Regions from separate parts of the Vagococcus hydrophili genome, predicted to be linked through region 2. Evidence: a T-box and tRNA genes for the amino acid it is inferred to sense, from the RefSeq annotation. Region 2 holds a T-box; the other holds one or more tRNA genes.
The links. A T-box is a leader RNA that pairs with one kind of tRNA and senses whether it is charged. The one in region 2 lies ahead of leuS (leucine--tRNA ligase), so its partner is inferred to be a tRNA-Leu.
Positions count from the first base shown of each region.

Region 1: it encodes a tRNA-Leu, which carries the amino acid that the T-box ahead of leuS (leucine--tRNA ligase) is inferred to sense. The anticodon was not compared.

Region 1 covers NZ_CP049887.1:1,249,952-1,259,218, reverse strand. The annotation lists gene G7082_RS06365 (peptidase U32 family protein) at 1-775, opposite strand, end outside; gene G7082_RS06360 (ATP-dependent Clp protease ATP-binding subunit) at 890-3,364, opposite strand; gene G7082_RS06355 (CtsR family transcriptional regulator) at 3,370-3,837, opposite strand; tRNA gene G7082_RS06350 (tRNA-Leu) at 3,983-4,068, opposite strand; tRNA gene G7082_RS06345 (tRNA-Gly) at 4,083-4,154, opposite strand; tRNA gene G7082_RS06340 (tRNA-Thr) at 4,165-4,237, opposite strand; tRNA gene G7082_RS06335 (tRNA-Lys) at 4,257-4,329, opposite strand; tRNA gene G7082_RS06330 (tRNA-Val) at 4,343-4,415, opposite strand; rRNA gene rrf (5S ribosomal RNA) at 4,436-4,551, opposite strand; rRNA gene G7082_RS06320 (23S ribosomal RNA) at 4,638-7,547, opposite strand; rRNA gene G7082_RS06315 (16S ribosomal RNA) at 7,782-9,267, opposite strand, start outside.
Region 2 covers NZ_CP049887.1:989,441-998,707, reverse strand. The annotation lists gene G7082_RS04840 (DUF1700 domain-containing protein) at 1-135, opposite strand, end outside; gene G7082_RS15105 (HAAS signaling domain-containing protein) at 123-305, opposite strand; gene G7082_RS04830 (LysM peptidoglycan-binding domain-containing protein) at 580-3,588, shown strand; T-box leader at 3,642-3,847, shown strand; gene leuS (leucine--tRNA ligase) at 3,904-6,318, shown strand; gene G7082_RS04820 (putative polysaccharide biosynthesis protein) at 6,423-8,069, shown strand; gene G7082_RS04815 (pseudouridine synthase) at 8,307-9,026, shown strand; gene pepV (dipeptidase PepV) at 9,141-9,267, shown strand, end outside.

The DNA.
Region 1 (9,267 bases), 260 kb from region 2:
AGTAAGAAACAATTTGAAGGTAAGCTTCTCCTTGTGTGTAAATACCGTCTAATTTCCAATGAGTTAAACCAATTTTTTCTAATTCACCTAACTCAGTCATTAAGTTCACATCATTGGTCGCAAAAATATGTGTGCCGTGTTCATCCTCATAAATCGAATAATGAGTTTCTTCGGCTTTAGGTTCAGAGATAAACAATTGACTTGTTTTGTCTGTATTTTTCTCTTGCTTGGTGAAATTAAAATAATTTTGAACCAAAGGACGTTTCGATTGATGGATACATGTAGCACCATACACAAGCATCTCTCCGAAAATATCCAGATTTCCTGATAAATCTACTAATTCCAAGTACGGAATTTCACGAGATAAGACAGCACCAATCGCGCCACGGTTTCCCCAAAAATTAATCTGACGAGAGCTTGTCACCATTGTTGCTGCATCGTAAACATAAGGAAGGTTGTAGCCATCACGTCTAATGACATGAATCACGCCAGGGTCTCCTACAACAATCTCATCGACTGATAAATTTTCTAAAAATCCTAAGTAATCAGGAATTAGTAACATCTTATCAGGATGCATGATCGCGTTGACTGCTATCCTTACCTTTTTCCCTTTTGAGTGTGCCAGGTTAACTAACTGCTTCATTTCTTCAATATTAAAGTGCGTTGGCAAGCGTAAACCAAATGTCGCATCCCCAAAATACAAATAATCAATATTTAAATCTACTAATTTTTCAGCTTGTTGAAAGGATTCAACGGTTGCTGTAATTTCTATCATGTTCTAATCTCCTTAATTGTGAGTAATCAGCATAATCCTACCACAATCACCCCAACTTTGACAATGTTATCACAAATAAAAAAGCGCTAGTTATTAAACTAGCGCTAAAGTTTGTTAGACTTTTTGCAAATCTTTTTCTTTCGTAACCTTCACATTAATTTTACCTTTTTTAGCTCCCATTACTACTTTACTACCTGGCGTAATCTCACCAGAAAGGAGTAATTCACTTAAACGATCTTCGATTTCTTTTTGAATCGCTCGTCTAATCGGTCTTGCTCCGTATTCTGGATCAAACCCTTCCTTACTAATCACTTCAATAGCAGAAGGTGTTAATTTCAAGTTAATTTTTTGCTCTTTCAATCGTTCAACCACAGATTGACTCATAATCTTAACAATTTGATTTAATTCTTTTTTATCCAATGAATGGAAAACAAGTAATTCATCCACACGGTTTAAGAATTCTGGACGGAAACTTTTCTTAAGCTCTTCTAAAATACGAGATTTCATGGCTTTATAATCTTTTTCCCCACCAGTTGAACCAAAACCAACTGTTTTCTCATCACGTAAAGCTGTGGCTCCAATATTTGATGTCATGATCAAAATCGTATTTTTAAAATCTACTTTGCGGCCCTTAGAATCTGTTAAATGACCATCATCTAATACTTGAAGTAAAATATTGAAAACATCTGGATGTGCTTTTTCCACTTCATCCAGTAAAACCACTGAATAAGGTTTTTGACGAATGCGCTCAGTTAACTGACCACCTTCATCATAACCCACATAACCAGGAGGAGAACCCACTAAACGACTTGTACTATGTTTCTCCATAAATTCAGACATGTCCACACGAATCAAGGCATCCTCAGAACCAAACATCACAGAAGCCAAGGTTTTAGCAAGCTCAGTTTTACCCACACCTGTTGGTCCTAAGAACATAAATGAACCAATCGGACGATTCGGATCTTTCAAACCACTTCTAGCACGACGAATCGCACGAGAAACAGACTCAACAGCTTCCTCTTGACCAACCACACGCTCATGTAACACTTTTTCAAGCTCTAGCAATCGTTCTGTCTCTTTTTTCTCTAATTGCTCTAAAGGAATTCCAGTCCACTGCGCCACAACCGAAACAATCGCTTCTTCTGTTACTTTCGTTTTATATACAGTGTCTTTCTTCTTTTCAGTTTCAATTAATTTATCCAATTTTTTATAAGCCGCTTTTTCTTTTTTACGAGCATTTGCCGCATCTTTAAAGTCTTGTCTTAAAATAGCATCTTCTTTTTCTTGAATAATTTCTTCAACTTTTTCACGTTGCAAAGCAATTGGTGAACGCTTATCTGCCACTTCTAATCTGGCGCGAGCCGCAGACTCATCAATCAAATCAATGGCTTTGTCCGGCAATTGACGATCACTAATATAGCGTGTCGATAAATTCACCGCCGCAAACACCGCCTCATCCGTAATTCGAACCTTATGATGATCCTCATAACGAGAACGTAAACCAAGTAAAATCTGCTCCGCTTCCTCAGCTGTTGGCTCATCCACTTGAATTTTTGCAAAACGACGTTCTAAAGCCGAATCTTTTTCGATATATTTTTGATACTCATCTAAAGTCGTCGCACCAATTGTTTGAAGCTCACCACGAGCAAGAGCCGGCTTTAAAATATTCGAAGCATCAATTGCCCCTTCTGCCCCACCAGCACCAATTAACGTATGAAGCTCATCAATAAAGAGAATCACTTCACCGTCACGATAAATTTCATCTACTACTTTCTTCATGCGGTCCTCAAACTCACCACGATACTTCGTTCCAGCAACCACTGCTCCCATATCTAACATCATCAAACGTTTAGACAACATTTCTTTAGGAACACGACCTTGAATAATGCGTTGAGCTAAGCCTTCAGCAATCGCCGTTTTCCCCACACCAGGTTCTCCTACTAAAACAGGATTATTTTTCGTTCTACGACTTAAAATCTGGATTAAACGCTGAACCTCTTTATCACGTCCCACTAAAGGATCTAAACGATTATCTCGGGCAGATTGAGTCAAATCACGAGCTAAAGAATCAAGCGTCGGTGTTCCTTCTTCCACCTGTTGACGAGAGGCATTGGGTTGTTTTCTTTGATTTTGCTTATTAGCCGGTTCTACCAAGCCAATTTTTTTATAAATCAGCTGACGAACCTTTCCTAAATCCACATCTAAGTTAGTCAAAACACGAGCAGCCAAAACTTCCTCATCCTTGATTAAAGCAAGTAAAATATGTTCAGTCCCAACGCTAGGCGCTCCCACTCGCTTAGCCTCTGCACTAGCAAAAGATAAAACTTGTTTTGCCCTAGGTGAATATGGCAATAGCTCTGAAACATTCGCAGGTTTTTGTCCATATTGAGTAATATGTTCAACTTCCTCAAAAACCATTTTTTCATCCAAATTAAAACTTCTTAAAACTTTCCCAGCAATTCCTTTTTGTTCATTAATTAAACCTAATAACAGATGCTCAGTTGAAATAGCCTTCTGTCTAAAATATTTAGCTTGTATTTCTGCAATCTCCAAAGCAAGCTTCGCCTTGTCTGTAAATAATTCACTCATACTATTCACTCCTTCTCGTCATATGTTAAACGTTCTAATAACTCGACCATCATATGTGCTCTTAATTTATTATTATCACTCACACTAAGTAACGGTTTATTACATAATAACGTGCTTATGATTTCCTTTTCCCTCAATTCAATCACATCGTTTAGGTATAATTGTTTTAAGATAGCAAACGCATCACTTTCTGTCAAACTAGAGCCTACAGATTCTGACACACGAATCAAATAGTCACCATGTTGAAGTAAATCAACCTTCACAATTCTAATATAGCCACCACCACCACGCTTACTCTCCACTTGGTATCCTTGTGGCACTGTGAAACGTGTCTTTATCACATAATTTATTTGTGACGGCACACAATCAAACAAATCAGCCATTTCAGAACGACGAATTTCAACCATTTGATTGATTTCCAATATTTCTTTTAAATATGCCTCAATAATATCTGACATATTTCGATTATCCAATTGAAACACCACCTTTATCGTCAATTGACTATCTCTGACCTTTATTATACAAAAGTATGCCTCAATAATACATTAAAAGGTTCCAAAAATTTTTGGTATAAAAAAAAAGCCATTTCTGACTTTCTTATCTGAATTACTATTAAAATGCCGAGGACCGGAATCGAACCGGTACGGTGATCACTCACCGCAGGATTTTAAGTCCTGTGCGTCTGCCAGTTCCGCCACCCCGGCTAAGAACTCATAAAAGCGGAAGACGAGGTTCGAACTCGCGACCCCCACCTTGGCAAGGTGATGTTCTACCACTGAACTACTTCCGCTTATTTAAAGTGCCGGCTAAAGGAGTTGAACCCTCGACCCTCTGATTACAAATCAGATGCTCTACCAACTGAGCTAAGCCGGCTTATTTTTTACAAAAAAAATGACCCGTACTGGGCTCGAACCAGTGACCCTCTGATTAAAAGTCAGATGCTCTACCAACTGAGCTAACGAGTCGTCATTCTTTAAATGGAGGTTAACGGGATCGAACCGCTGACCCCCTGCTTGTAAGGCAGGTGCTCTCCCAGCTGAGCTAAACCTCCGAATAAAAAAAACGCGTACAGCATGGCGACGTCCTACTCTCACAAGGGGAAACCCCTCACTACCCTCGGCGCTAAGAAACTTAACTTCTGTGTTCGGCATGGGAACAGGTGTATCCTTCTTGCCATCATCGCCACACTTACGTGCGTTTTATTTAATTGAGTGATTGTTCACTCAAAACTGAATGTTTTAGTTAGACATCTTTTTTACTTCACCGTTTTTCTTTGGTTAAGTCCTCGATCGATTAGTACTAGTCCGCTCCGTACATCACTGCACTTCCACTCCTAGCCTATCTACCTGATCATCTTTCAGGGATCTTACTTTCTTAAAGAAATGGGAAATCTCATCTTGAGGGGGGCTTCACGCTTAGATGCTTTCAGCGTTTATCCCTTCCACACATAGCTACCCAGCAATGCCCTTGGCAGAACAACTGGTACACCAGAGGTGTGTCCATCCCGGTCCTCTCGTACTAAGGACAGCTCCTCTCAAATTTCCAACGCCCGCGACGGATAGGGACCGAACTGTCTCACGACGTTCTGAACCCAGCTCGCGTGCCGCTTTAATGGGCGAACAGCCCAACCCTTGGGACCGACTACAGCCCCAGGATGCGACGAGCCGACATCGAGGTGCCAAACCTCCCCGTCGATGTGAACTCTTGGGGGAGATAAGCCTGTTATCCCCAGGGTAGCTTTTATCCGTTGAGCGATGGCCCTTCCATGCGGAACCACCGGATCACTAAGCCCGACTTTCGTCCCTGCTCGAGTTGTAGCTCTCGCAGTCAAGCTCCCTTATGCCTTTGCACTCTACGAATGATTTCCAACCATTCTGAGGGAACCTTTGGGCGCCTCCGTTACTTTTTAGGAGGCGACCGCCCCAGTCAAACTGTCCATCTGACACTGTCTCCCGCCACGATAAGTGGCGCGGGTTAGAATGGTCATAACACAAGGGTAGTATCCCACCAATGCCTCCCTCGAGACTAGCGTCCCGAGCTCTACGGCTCCTACCTATCCTGTACATGTGTTACAAACATTCAATATCAAACTACAGTAAAGCTCCATGGGGTCTTTCCGTCCTGTCGCGGGTAACCTGCATCTTCACAGGTACTAAAATTTCACCGAGTCTCTCGTTGAGACAGTGCCCAAATCGTTACGCCTTTCGTGCGGGTCGGAACTTACCCGACAAGGAATTTCGCTACCTTAGGACCGTTATAGTTACGGCCGCCGTTTACTGGGGCTTCAATTCTGAGCTTCGCTATTGCTAACCCATCCTCTTAACCTTCCAGCACCGGGCAGGCGTCAGCCCCTATACGTCATCTTTCGATTTTGCAGAGACCTGTGTTTTTGATAAACAGTCGCTTGGGCCTATTCACTGCGGCTGAACTTGCGTTCAGCACCCCTTCTCCCTAAGTTACGGGGTCATTTTGCCGAGTTCCTTAACGAGAGTTCTCTCGCTCACCTTAGGATTCTCTCCTCGACTACCTGTGTCGGTTTGCGGTACGGGCCGTTTGTTTCTAACTAGAAGCTTTTCTTGGCAGTGTGATATTAAGACTTCGGTACTAAATTTCCCTCCTCATCACAACTTGTCCTTAGAGGTAAAAGCATTTGACTCTTACCAAGACTTGTTGCTTGAACGCACATATCCAACAGTGCGATCTTGTAACCTACTGCGTCCCTCCATTGTTCAAACAAAACAAACGGGTACAGGAATCTCAACCTGTTATCCATCGCCTACGCCTATCGGCCTCAGCTTAGGTCCCGACTAACCCTGGGAGGACGAGCCTTCCCCAGGAAACCTTAGTCATTCGGTGGACAGGATTCTCACCTGTCTTTCGCTACTCATACCGGCATTCTCACTTCTAAGCGCTCCACCAGTCCTTACGATCTAGCTTCAACGCCCTTAGAACGCTCTCCTACCATAGAACCTAAGTTCTATCCACAGCTTCGGTAATATGTTTAGCCCCGGTACATTTTCGGCGCAAGGGCACTCGACTAGTGAGCTATTACGCACTCTTTAAATGGTGGCTGCTTCTGAGCCAACATCCTAGTTGTTTGTGCACCCTCACATCCTTTTCCACTTAACATATATTTGGGGACCTTAGCTGGTGGTCTGGGCTGTTTCCCTTTCGACAATGGATCTTATCACTCACTGTCTGACTCCCGGACATAAATGAATGGCATTCGGAGTTTATCTGAATTCGGTAACCCGAGACGGGCCCCTAGTCCAAACAGTGCTCTACCTCCATCATTCTAATTCCGAGGCTAGCCCTAAAGCTATTTCGGAGAGAACCAGCTATCTCCAAGTTCGTTTGGAATTTCTCCGCTACCCACACCTCATCCCCGCACTTTTCAACGTACGTGGGTTCGGTCCTCCAGTGCGTTTTACCGCACCTTCAACCTGGACATGGGTAGGTCACTTGGTTTCGGGTCTACGACTACATACTCACTCGCCCTATTCAGACTCGCTTTCGCTACGGCTCCGCTTCTTCAGCTTAACCTCGCATGCAATCGTAACTCGCCGGTTCATTCTGCAAAAGGCACGCCATCACCCATTAACGGGCTCTGACTTTTTGTAGGCACACGGTTTCAGGTTCTATTTCACTCCCCTTCCGGGGTGCTTTTCACCTTTCCCTCACGGTACTGGTACACTATCGGTCACTAGAGAGTATTTAGCCTTGGGAGATGGTCCTCCCGGATTCCGACGGAATTTCTCGTGTTCCGCCGTACTCAGGATACTCATAGGTGTGTTGTCAATTTCGTCTACGGGGCTTTTACCCGCTCCGGCTGACCTTTCCAGGTCGATTCGACTATCCACAACAGCTACCACAGCTGAGTCCTACAACCCCAACAAGCAAGCTTGTTGGTTTGGGCTGTTTCCGTTTCGCTCGCCGCTACTAAGGAAATCGATTTTTCTTTCTCTTCCTGCAGGTACTTAGATGTTTCAGTTCTCTGCGTCTACCTCTAACAAGCTATGTATTCACTTGAAAGTAACATCCTATAAAAGATGCTGGGTTCCCCCATTCGGAAATCTCTGGATCATAGCTTACTTACAGCTCCCCAAAGCATATCGGAGTTAGTCCCGTCCTTCATCGGCTTCTAGTGCCAAGGCATCCACCGTGCGCCCTTATTCACTTAACCTTTTTCTAACCTAATGGTTAGACTTTGTTTATTTAAATCAACTAGCGATAGCTAATTTAAATAATATTTTATGTATCACAATTTTAATAATAAAACTGATCAACTCGGTGTGTTAAAAAAATGTTGATGTCTAACTTCAACTATCCAGTTTTCAATGAACAATGTTTCTGAGAGTAAACCTCTCAAAACTAAACAAAGTAAGTACAACCATGTGATTTCCGTAATATTCCTTAGAAAGGAGGTGATCCAGCCGCACCTTCCGATACGGCTACCTTGTTACGACTTCACCCCAATCATCTATCCCACCTTAGGCGGCTGGCTCCTAAAAGGTTACCTCACCGACTTTGGGTGTTACAAACTCTCGTGGTGTGACGGGCGGTGTGTACAAGGCCCGGGAACGTATTCACCGTGGCATGCTGATCCACGATTACTAGCGATTCCGGCTTCATGTAGGCGAGTTGCAGCCTACAATCCGAACTGAGAACGGCTTTAAGAGATTAGCTAAACCTCGCGGTCTCGCAACTCATTGTACCGTCCATTGTAGCACGTGTGTAGCCCAGGTCATAAGGGGCATGATGATTTGACGTCATCCCCACCTTCCTCCGGTTTGTCACCGGCAGTCTTGCTAGAGTGCCCAACTAAATGATGGCAACTAACAATAAGGGTTGCGCTCGTTGCGGGACTTAACCCAACATCTCACGACACGAGCTGACGACAACCATGCACCACCTGTCACTTTGTCCCCGAAGGGAAAGCTCTATCTCTAGAGTGGTCAAAGGATGTCAAGACCTGGTAAGGTTCTTCGCGTTGCTTCGAATTAAACCACATGCTCCACCGCTTGTGCGGGCCCCCGTCAATTCCTTTGAGTTTCAACCTTGCGGTCGTACTCCCCAGGCGGAGTGCTTAATGCGTTAACTGCAGCACTGAAGGGCGGAAACCCTCCAACACTTAGCACTCATCGTTTACGGCGTGGACTACCAGGGTATCTAATCCTGTTTGCTCCCCACGCTTTCGAGCCTCAGCGTCAGTTACAGACCAGAGAGTCGCCTTCGCCACTGGTGTTCCTCCATATATCTACGCATTTCACCGCTACACATGGAATTCCACTCTCCTCTTCTGCACTCAAGTCCTCCAGTTTCCAATGACCTTCCTCGGTTGAGCCGAGGGCTTTCACATCAGACTTAAAAGACCGCCTGCGCTCGCTTTACGCCCAATAAATCCGGACAACGCTTGCCACCTACGTATTACCGCGGCTGCTGGCACGTAGTTAGCCGTGGCTTTCTGGTTAGATACCGTCAAGGCGGGAGCAGTTACTCTCCCACTTGTTCTTCTCTAACAACAGAGTTTTACGATCCGAAAACCTTCTTCACTCACGCGGCGTTGCTCGGTCAGACTTTCGTCCATTGCCGAAGATTCCCTACTGCTGCCTCCCGTAGGAGTCTGGGCCGTGTCTCAGTCCCAGTGTGGCCGATCACCCTCTCAGGTCGGCTATGCATCACGGTCTTGGTAGGCCATTACCCCACCAACTAACTAATGCAGCGCGGGCCCATCCAACAGTGACACCCGAAAGCGTCTTTTATTATTCTCCCATGCGGGAAAACAAATTATGCGGTATTAGCACCTGTTTCCAAGTGTTATCCCCCTCTGTTGGGCAGGTTGCCCACGTGTTACTCACCCGTCCGCCACTCTCTGATTTTCGGTGGAGCAAGCTCCGGTGAAA
Region 2 (9,267 bases):
CTGGATTTGTGGTTCATGATAATAAGGATGATCATTGTCTTGTTGGTAGTTTTCTTCTGTTGAAAATTCTAACCAATCATTACCATGAGCATTAGGAGAGTCTAATTCCAAATTAAATTCTTTTAAAATTGACATAGCAATCTCTTTAGGGAAGCGAGTTCTTTGGTAATTTGATATTCAGATAAGCCTTCTGCGATTTTTTCAGCAAATAAGTCTTCGTATTTTTGAAGAATCGCTTGTTGATCTGTTAAAGAGAGTTGGCGTAGATGTAATTTTAATTCGATTAAAAAATGCTCTTTGTTCATGATAGTGTCCTTCCTTGAATGTTTTATTAAGTTAAATATACCTTCTAAATAAGCTGATAACAAGGCACTTAGACGAAAATCGGGCTAAAGTATGAGCTTAAATTTTATGAAATTTAAAAATAGTTGTATGTCGGAGAGATTACAAATTATTACTAGCTAGTAGAATCCCTTGCTATCTATTTCTCGAGATGTTTTAATGGTAGTATCTATAGAAAATCCCGTTTAAAAAAACGAGTGATTTTTTTAATTTACTGATAAAGGATGAGAAATATAAATGAAAAAGAATGAAAAAAAAGATCTATTAACTAAACAACCAGTTCTTAAAAACGTTTCACTTTTTGGTGCAACAATGATGATTTCTTCATCTGTCCTAATACCAGGAATGACAACGAAAGCTTATGCGGATGCTGCAAAGGATTCAACGACTGAATCATCAGAAAAAGTAACGCAAGAATCTGAACTAAAAGAAACTTCTCAAGCAGAAGCAATGACAATAAATAAAATTGAATCTTTAGATAAAGTAACCGAAGAAGCCAATCAGTTAGATTTAGAGATGACTTTAAATGCGTTACGTACTGAAAACTTAGAAACAACCATCAAAATATCACCTAATGTTAGTTTAGTGTGGGATGAAACGAAAAACCAAATTAAAGATGAAACAGGGAATGTTGTTGGTAGTTATACCTATGATGAAGCGTTGAATCAAGTGAAATTAACTTTTTCTAAAGGTGGTTTTACACAGGCGAAATTAGTGGTTCCTGTGACGTTTAAAAAGTTTGATTTAACTGAACAAATTGTGACTTCATCAATTGGTCAAAGTATGATCTCTAAACATGTCTTAACTGAACGAAAAATAGAGGAAGTAACTGAAACGACTCAAGAAGAGGTTGTTCAAAGTACTTCAAAAGAAACTGAGTCAACCAAAGAAAGTACAACTGAAACGAGTAAAGAAATAGAAACAACGTCTTCTGAAAAAGAAACGTCAGAATCAACAACAGAGAGCTCTTCTAAAGAAACCGAAACAACTAAAGAAGAAACAAAACCTTCTACTACTGAAACATCGTCATCAACATCAGAAAGTACAACGACTTCAATAGAAGAAAGTAAAGAAACGACAGAAACAAAAACATCTGAAAGCTCATCAACAACAGAAACATCAAGCACAACGGAATCAACGAGTGAGACAGAGTCAAAAGAAAAAGAAGTGAAAAAAGAAGAACCAAAAGCAGAAAAAGAACAACCAGCAATGGCAAGAGCCGCTGCCCCAATGATGAATGGTCCGGTTGAACCAATTGCACCACCAAAACCAGCATCATTTACAACAAGAGCTGCTACACCTCAAGCGCAATTTATTGAAGATACCGCTTATCATGCCCAACAAGTGGCGGGAGCGAATGATTTATATGCTTCAGTTATGATAGCTCAAGCGATCTTAGAAAGTGGTTACGGCTCAAGTACTTTATCTTCACCACCAAACCATAACTTGTTTGGGGTTAAAGGAAGTTATAACGGGCAGTCTGTTAATATGCAGACATGGGAGCATTTTGATGGTCAAAACGTGATTATTAATGCCCAGTTTAGAAAATACCCATCTTACCGTGAATCTTTTGAGGATAACGCTCGTGTGTTAAAAACAACATCATTCTATCCAGGTGTTTATTTCTATTCTGGTGCGTGGAAATCAAGAACAAATTCTTACCGAGATGCGACACAGTGGTTAACGGGACGTTATGCAACAGATCCAAATTATAACAATAAATTAAACAACTTAATTGTGACTCACAATTTAACGCAATATGATTCACCAGGTAGCGGTAATGGTGGTAATAATTCAGGATCAAACAACAACAACGGTAATAACAATAACTCAAATAATAATAGTAACAATAATACAAATAATGCCAGCACACACACTGTAAAAAGTGGGGATACATTATACGGCATTAGCATGCAGTATGGTGTGAGTGTGGCGCAGATTAAATCATGGAACAATTTATCAAGTGACACGATTTATGTGGGTCAAAAATTAAAAGTAAAAAATGGTGGAGGCGGTACAACGAACCCACCAAAACCAGTAACACCAACGAAACCAACAGATAATAATAACAACACAAATAACGTTAGCACATACACTGTAAAAAGTGGTGACACATTATACGGTATTGCATTGAAACATAATGTGAGTGTGGCGCAAATAAAATCATGGAACAACTTATCAAGTGACACGATTTATGTGGGCCAAAAATTAAAAGTTAAGAGTGGTGGCGGAAGTACAACGAACCCACCGAAACCTACAACACCGACAAAACCAACGGATAATGGTAATACAAATAATAGCGCAAGTACTTACACAGTAAGAAGTGGCGACACATTATACGGTATTGCGTTGAAACATAATGTGAGTGTGGCACAGATTAAATCATGGAACAACTTAACAAGTGACACGATTTATGTGGGTCAAAAATTAAAAGTAAAAAATGGTGGCGGAAATACAACGAATCCACCAAAACCCACAACGCCAACAAATAACAACAATAATAATTCAAGCAATGCCAAAACCCATACGGTGAAACGTGGCGACACGCTTTATGGTATTAGCTTACAATACGGTGTGAGTGTGGCACAGATAAAATCATGGAATAACTTATCGAGTGATACAATCTATGTGGGTCAAAAACTTAACGTTAATTCACAAAAATCAACAACAACCAACAACAATAATAATAATAGTAATACTAATAAGCCAAAACCAACCACACCAACTGGAAGTAAAACTCATACAGTACAACGTGGGGATACATTATACGGCATTGGGTTACGTTATGGTGTCAGCAGTAATGACATTAAAAAATGGAATAACCTAACAAGTGATATGATTTATGTGGGTCAAAAATTAGCCATTAATGGTCAATCATCAGGTAATACGAATCAAACAGCAAAACCTGGGACAACGACTAATACGAATGCGTCAACTCATACAGTTCAAAGAGGGGATTCTTTATATCAAATCGCTCTTAAATACAATGTGAGTGTGAATGATTTAAAAGTAGTCAATGGCTTAACCAGTGATTTAATCTATGTGGGTCAAACATTAAAAATTCCAGGAACAACGAAAGTGGCAAAACGTCAATCAACAAACAAAACGAAACGTCACGAAGTTAAATCTGGGGATTCACTATGGTCATTATCTAAAGAATACAACACAAGTGTGTCTCAAATTAAATCATGGAACAAATTATCAAGTGATGTAATCTATAAGGGTCAAAATTTAAGAGTCGGCTAAGTCACCTGATTTAGTTGCCAAGTAAAAATGATTCTGTTATCATGAGTTTAATATTAAGAACGTTGACGAGAAGTAGTAAGGTGGAAACTTTTTTAGAGAGTGTGCGGTTGGTGTAAGCACATAAAGCTTAAGAAACCTGAACTTAGCTCTGAGTTTTGCTTATTATAAGCCGGGATCAGCCCGTTATCATGATTAGAGATGTTACGTTTTGTGTAACATAAAAATAGGTGGTACCACGTTAGATATCAACGTCCTATAAAAGCTGATTTTAGGCTTTTATAGGGCTTTTTTTATTATATTTTAGGAGGAAGAAACATGGCATACAATCATATTGAGATTGAGAAAAAGTGGCAAAAACATTGGGCAAAAGATCAAACGTTTAAAACAGAGGACAACTCAGATAAGGAAAAATTCTACGCACTTGATATGTTTCCATACCCATCTGGTCAAGGACTTCACGTAGGACATCCTAAAGGATACACATCAACAGATGTTTTAGCTCGTTTCAAACGTTCAAAAGGCTTCAACGTTTTACACCCAATGGGATGGGACGCTTTTGGTTTACCAGCTGAGCAATATGCTTTAGATACAGGAAATGATCCGGCAGAGTTTACAGAAAAAAATATCCAAACGTTTAAACGTCAATTAAATTCATTAGGTTTCAGTTTTGATTGGGACCGTGAAGTGAATACAACTGATCCTAACTATTACAAATGGACACAATGGATTTTCACTAAATTATTCGAAAAAGGTTTGGCTTATGAAGCAGAAGTTGCTGTTAACTGGTGTCCAGCACTTGGAACTGTTTTAGCCAATGAAGAAGTCATCGATGGTAAATCAGAACGTGGGGGACATCCTGTTTTCCGTAAACCAATGAAACAATGGATGCTTAAAATTACGGCTTATGCAGATCGTTTAGTGGATGATTTAGAGTTAATTGATTGGCCAGAAAGTGTTAAAGACATGCAACGCAACTGGATTGGTCGTTCAGAAGGTGCGAATGTAACCTTTAAAATCAAAGATACAGATAAAGAATTCACGGTATTTACAACACGCCCTGACACATTATTTGGTGCAACCTATGCCGTTCTTGCCCCTGAATTAGATTTAGTACAGGAAATTGCAGCACCTGAGCAAAAAGCAGCGATTGATGCGTATATTACAGAAGCAGGTAAAAAATCTGATTTAGACCGTACAGAGTTATCAAAAGAAAAAACAGGTGTCTTTACTGGTGCTTATGCTGTTAACCCTGTTAATGGGAAAGAAATGCCGATTTGGATTGCTGATTACGTGTTATCAACTTACGGAACAGGGGCTATTATGGCTGTTCCTGCTCATGATGATCGCGACTATGAATTTGCCAAAGAATTTAATTTAGATATTATTGCTGTTCTAGAAGGTGGCAATGTTGAAGAAGCGCCATTTACTGAAGATGGACTACATATTAATTCAGACTTTTTAGATGGTTTAAACAAAGAAGATGCCATCGAAAAAATGTTAGCATGGTTAGAAAAAGAAGAAGTTGGGAAGAAAGAAACAAGTTACCGTTTGCGTGACTGGTTATTCTCTCGTCAACGTTATTGGGGTGAGCCAATTCCAATTATCCATTGGGAAGATGGTTCAATGACGGCTGTTTCGGAGTCTGAATTACCACTTGTTTTACCAAAAGCAACAGATATTAAACCAAGTGGAACAGGAGAATCACCACTGGCTAATATGGAAGACTGGATCAATGTTGTTGATGAAAAAACAGGTATGAAAGGTCGTCGTGAAACAAACACAATGCCACAATGGGCGGGAAGTTCATGGTATTACTTACGTTTTATCGACCCACACAATACGGAAATGTTAGCAGACCCAGAAAAATTAAAAGAATGGTTACCAGTGGACGTTTACTTAGGTGGAGCAGAGCACGCGGTTCTTCACTTATTGTATGCTCGTTTCTGGCATAAATTCTTATATGACATTAATGTGGTGACAACCAAAGAGCCATTCCAAACGCTTTATAACCAAGGAATGATTTTAGGTGAAGGAAATGAAAAAATGTCTAAATCAAAAGGAAACGTGGTTAATCCTGATGATGTAGTGAATGAATTTGGTGCGGATACGTTAAGACTTTACGAAATGTTTATGGGACCTCTTGATGCCTCTGTTGCTTGGAGCGAAAAAGGACTTGAAGGAAGTCGTAAATTCTTAGACCGTGTTTGGCGCTTATACATTGATGATAATGCTGTATTACGTGACCGTATCACGACTCACAATGATGGACAATTAACGAAAGTTTATCACCAAACTGTTAAAAAAGTGACAGAAGATATTGAGCAACTTCACTTTAATACAGCGATTTCTCAATTAATGATTTTTGTGAACGAAGCGTATAAAGCAGAAGCGTTACCAGTTGAATACATGAATGGCTTCTTACAATTATTAGCACCAATCACACCATTTGTTTCAGAAGAGTTATGGGCAAGAATGGGTCATAAAGAAAGTATCAGCTATGCAGCATGGCCAGAATACGATGAAAAAGAATTAGTCGAAGATGAACTTGAAGTTATCTTCCAAGTTAACGGCAAAGTGAAAGCAAAAGTAGTCGTAGCTCGTGACTTATCTAAGGAAGAATTAGAAACAGTAGCTATGAATAATGAGCAAGTAAAAGCGAACATTGAAGGCAAAACGATCCGTAAAGTCATCGCAGTTCCAAACAAATTAGTAAACATTGTCGCTAACTAACTTAATTCGTGAAATAGTACTTAAATATTGTTAAAAGTGTTTGCATAAGTGTGGGTAAATCGCTACAATTATAACAGTATAATTAAGAAAGTTGGATAGAAAGCATGACGAATCAAGAAACCTCTTTTGATGACAAAGCAAAAGAGTTAAACGCTAAAGAGAAAATGGTTCGTGGCTCGCTTTGGATGACAATCGGGAATGTATTATCAAGATTGTTAGGGGCAGTGTATATCATCCCTTGGTATGCAATGATGGCCGAAAACGGTAAAGTCGCGAATAGTCTATTTAATAAAGGTTACAACGTTTATGCCTTATTTTTAATGATTGCTACAGCCGGAATTCCAGGAGCGATCGCTAAACAAATATCATATTATAATTCTCAAAATGAGTACGGGATTAGTCAACGGTTGTTTAAAAGAACCTTAGTCATCATGGCAGGTTTTGGGGTGCTGTGTGCAGGAATTATGTATTTGATTTCTCCAATACTTGCAGCAGGTGATCCTAATCTTGTGCCAGTTATGAGAGCTTTGAGTGTGTCAGTATTGATTTTTCCAAGTATGAGCGTTATTCGTGGGTATTTCCAAGGGAATCAAGACATGATGCCCTCTGCAGTGTCTCAAATTGTGGAGCAAATTGCGCGTGTGTTCTACATGTTACTGATGACATTTATTATCATGAAGATGGGATCAGGTGATTATGTAGATGCGGTGATCCAATCCACATTTGCTGCTTTTATTGGGATGATTGGTGCCTACGGGGCGTTGATTTATTTCTATAAAAAGCAACAGCCAGAAATGAACAAACTAGTTTCTGGAAGTAACAATGAACTATCTATTTCTGAAAACAGTTTAGTGAAAGAGATGTTAGTTGAGGCTGTCCCATTTATTATCGTGGGATCAGCGATTACATTTTTCAAATTAATTGATCAATTTACCTTTGAACCAATTATGGCAAGTTTTACTAATTTTTCAACGGATCAACTGTCCGCCTTATTTAGTATTTTTAGTGCCAATCCTGATAAGCTAGTGATGATTACCATCTCACTAGCTGCAGGGATGGCGATGACAAGTTTACCCCTTGTGACAGAAGCCTTTACTAAAAAGGATGAAGTTGGTTTAGCTAAATTAATCAGTGATAACATTCAATTGCTGTTCTTTATCATGATGCCAGCAACGTTTGGGATGATTACACTAGCCGAACCAATGTATGTGCTATTTTATGAACCCGATGTGTTAGGCGTTAGCGTTTTAGTTCAAGCAAGTTATATTGGACTAATTATGGGTTACTTTATTTTAATTTCAACGACTCTTCAAGGTTTGTATAAAAACAGTGATGCAATTTTCAATCTAGCCGTGGGATTAGTAATTAAACTCATTCTACAATACCCAATGATAAAAGCGTTCGAAGTTTACGGGCCATTATTAGCTTCAGGTATTGGCTTTGCGGTGTCAGCGTACTTAATGACTAAAAAAGTGCATGAAGTTTCGAAATTTAATTATTCAATCACATTGAGACGAACGATTTTAATCTTTATTTTTAGTTTAATCATGTCTTTTGGGACAATGTTAACGAGATCATTCTTGTACCTGTTCTTAAACCCAGAGCGTAAATTCCAAGCCTTTATGATTGTGCTAATTTCAGTATCTGTAGGTGTTGCCATCTACGGTTGGTTAGTTCTAAAAACTCGCTTGGCAGATAAGTTAATGGGAGACAAAGTAGGAAAAATTAGAACAAAATTAAAGGTTAAATAGAGTAGTGAAAAAGGCGGTTAGCTCCAAGCAACTGGAGGAAATATAAAATAATCCGCGCCTTTGGGATTGTTTTATATTTGTGAAGTTGCCGCAGGAGTTGCCTTTTGAACTCGGACTAAAAATAGAGTAGTGAAAAAGGCGATTAGCCCCAAGCAACTGGAACTAAAATAGGTTAGTATAAATAATAAGAGGGTGACTTTTTGAGTCGCCCTCTCTTTTTAATTAGGAGGTAAACCCATGCGTTTAGATAAATTTTTAAGTCACACTGGCTTTGGTTCAAGAAAAGAAGTCAAAGAGCTATTAAAGAAAAAGCGAGTTTTTGTGAATGAGGTCATGGAAAAAGACGGAAAAAAAGCGATTGATGAAACACAAGATATTATTACTGTAGACGAACAAATCGTTGAGTATCAAAAATATACTTACTACATGTTGAATAAACCTAAAGGGGTCGTTTCAGCAACTGAGGATAGGGAGCACAGAACGGTTATTGATTTAATCAAAGAAACAGATCTAGTGAAAGGCTTATTTCCTGTGGGAAGATTGGACAAGGATACGACTGGTTTACTACTACTAACAAATAACGGAGAACTTGCACATGAACTTTTGTCTCCTAAAAAGAAAGTCCCTAAGTTGTATCAAGCCCAAGTTTCAGGGATTATGACAGAAGAAGACGTTCAACTTTTTTCAAAAGGCATCACGATTAGCGGAGACGAAAAGTGTCTTCCAGCGAAGTTAACAATCAAAAGTGTAGATGAGAAAAATAACACCTCCCACATTGAGTTAGAAATAGTGGAAGGCAAATATCATCAAGTCAAACGAATGGTAGAAGCTGTCGGTAAAAAAGTCGTAGAACTGGATCGTTTCAGCATGGGTGGCTTATTTTTGGATTCAGCACTAAAACAAGGAAAATACAGAGAATTATCTGAAAAAGAGTTGAAAATATTAGGGATTGGTTAGTTAAAGTAGGGTAATTAGAATAATTTCTTAATTTATTATTCAAAGCCGAAAAAAAGTGTTATGATAACAAAAGAGAGACAAACAAATTAAAAGTAATAATGGAGGGATTTACGGATGACAATTGATTGGAGAAAAGAAGTAGAAGCGCGTCGCGAAGATTTAATGAAAGATTTATTTGATTTATTACGTGTACCAAGTGTAAGAGAAGATGATAAAGCAACAGCAGATGCACCAGTAGGAC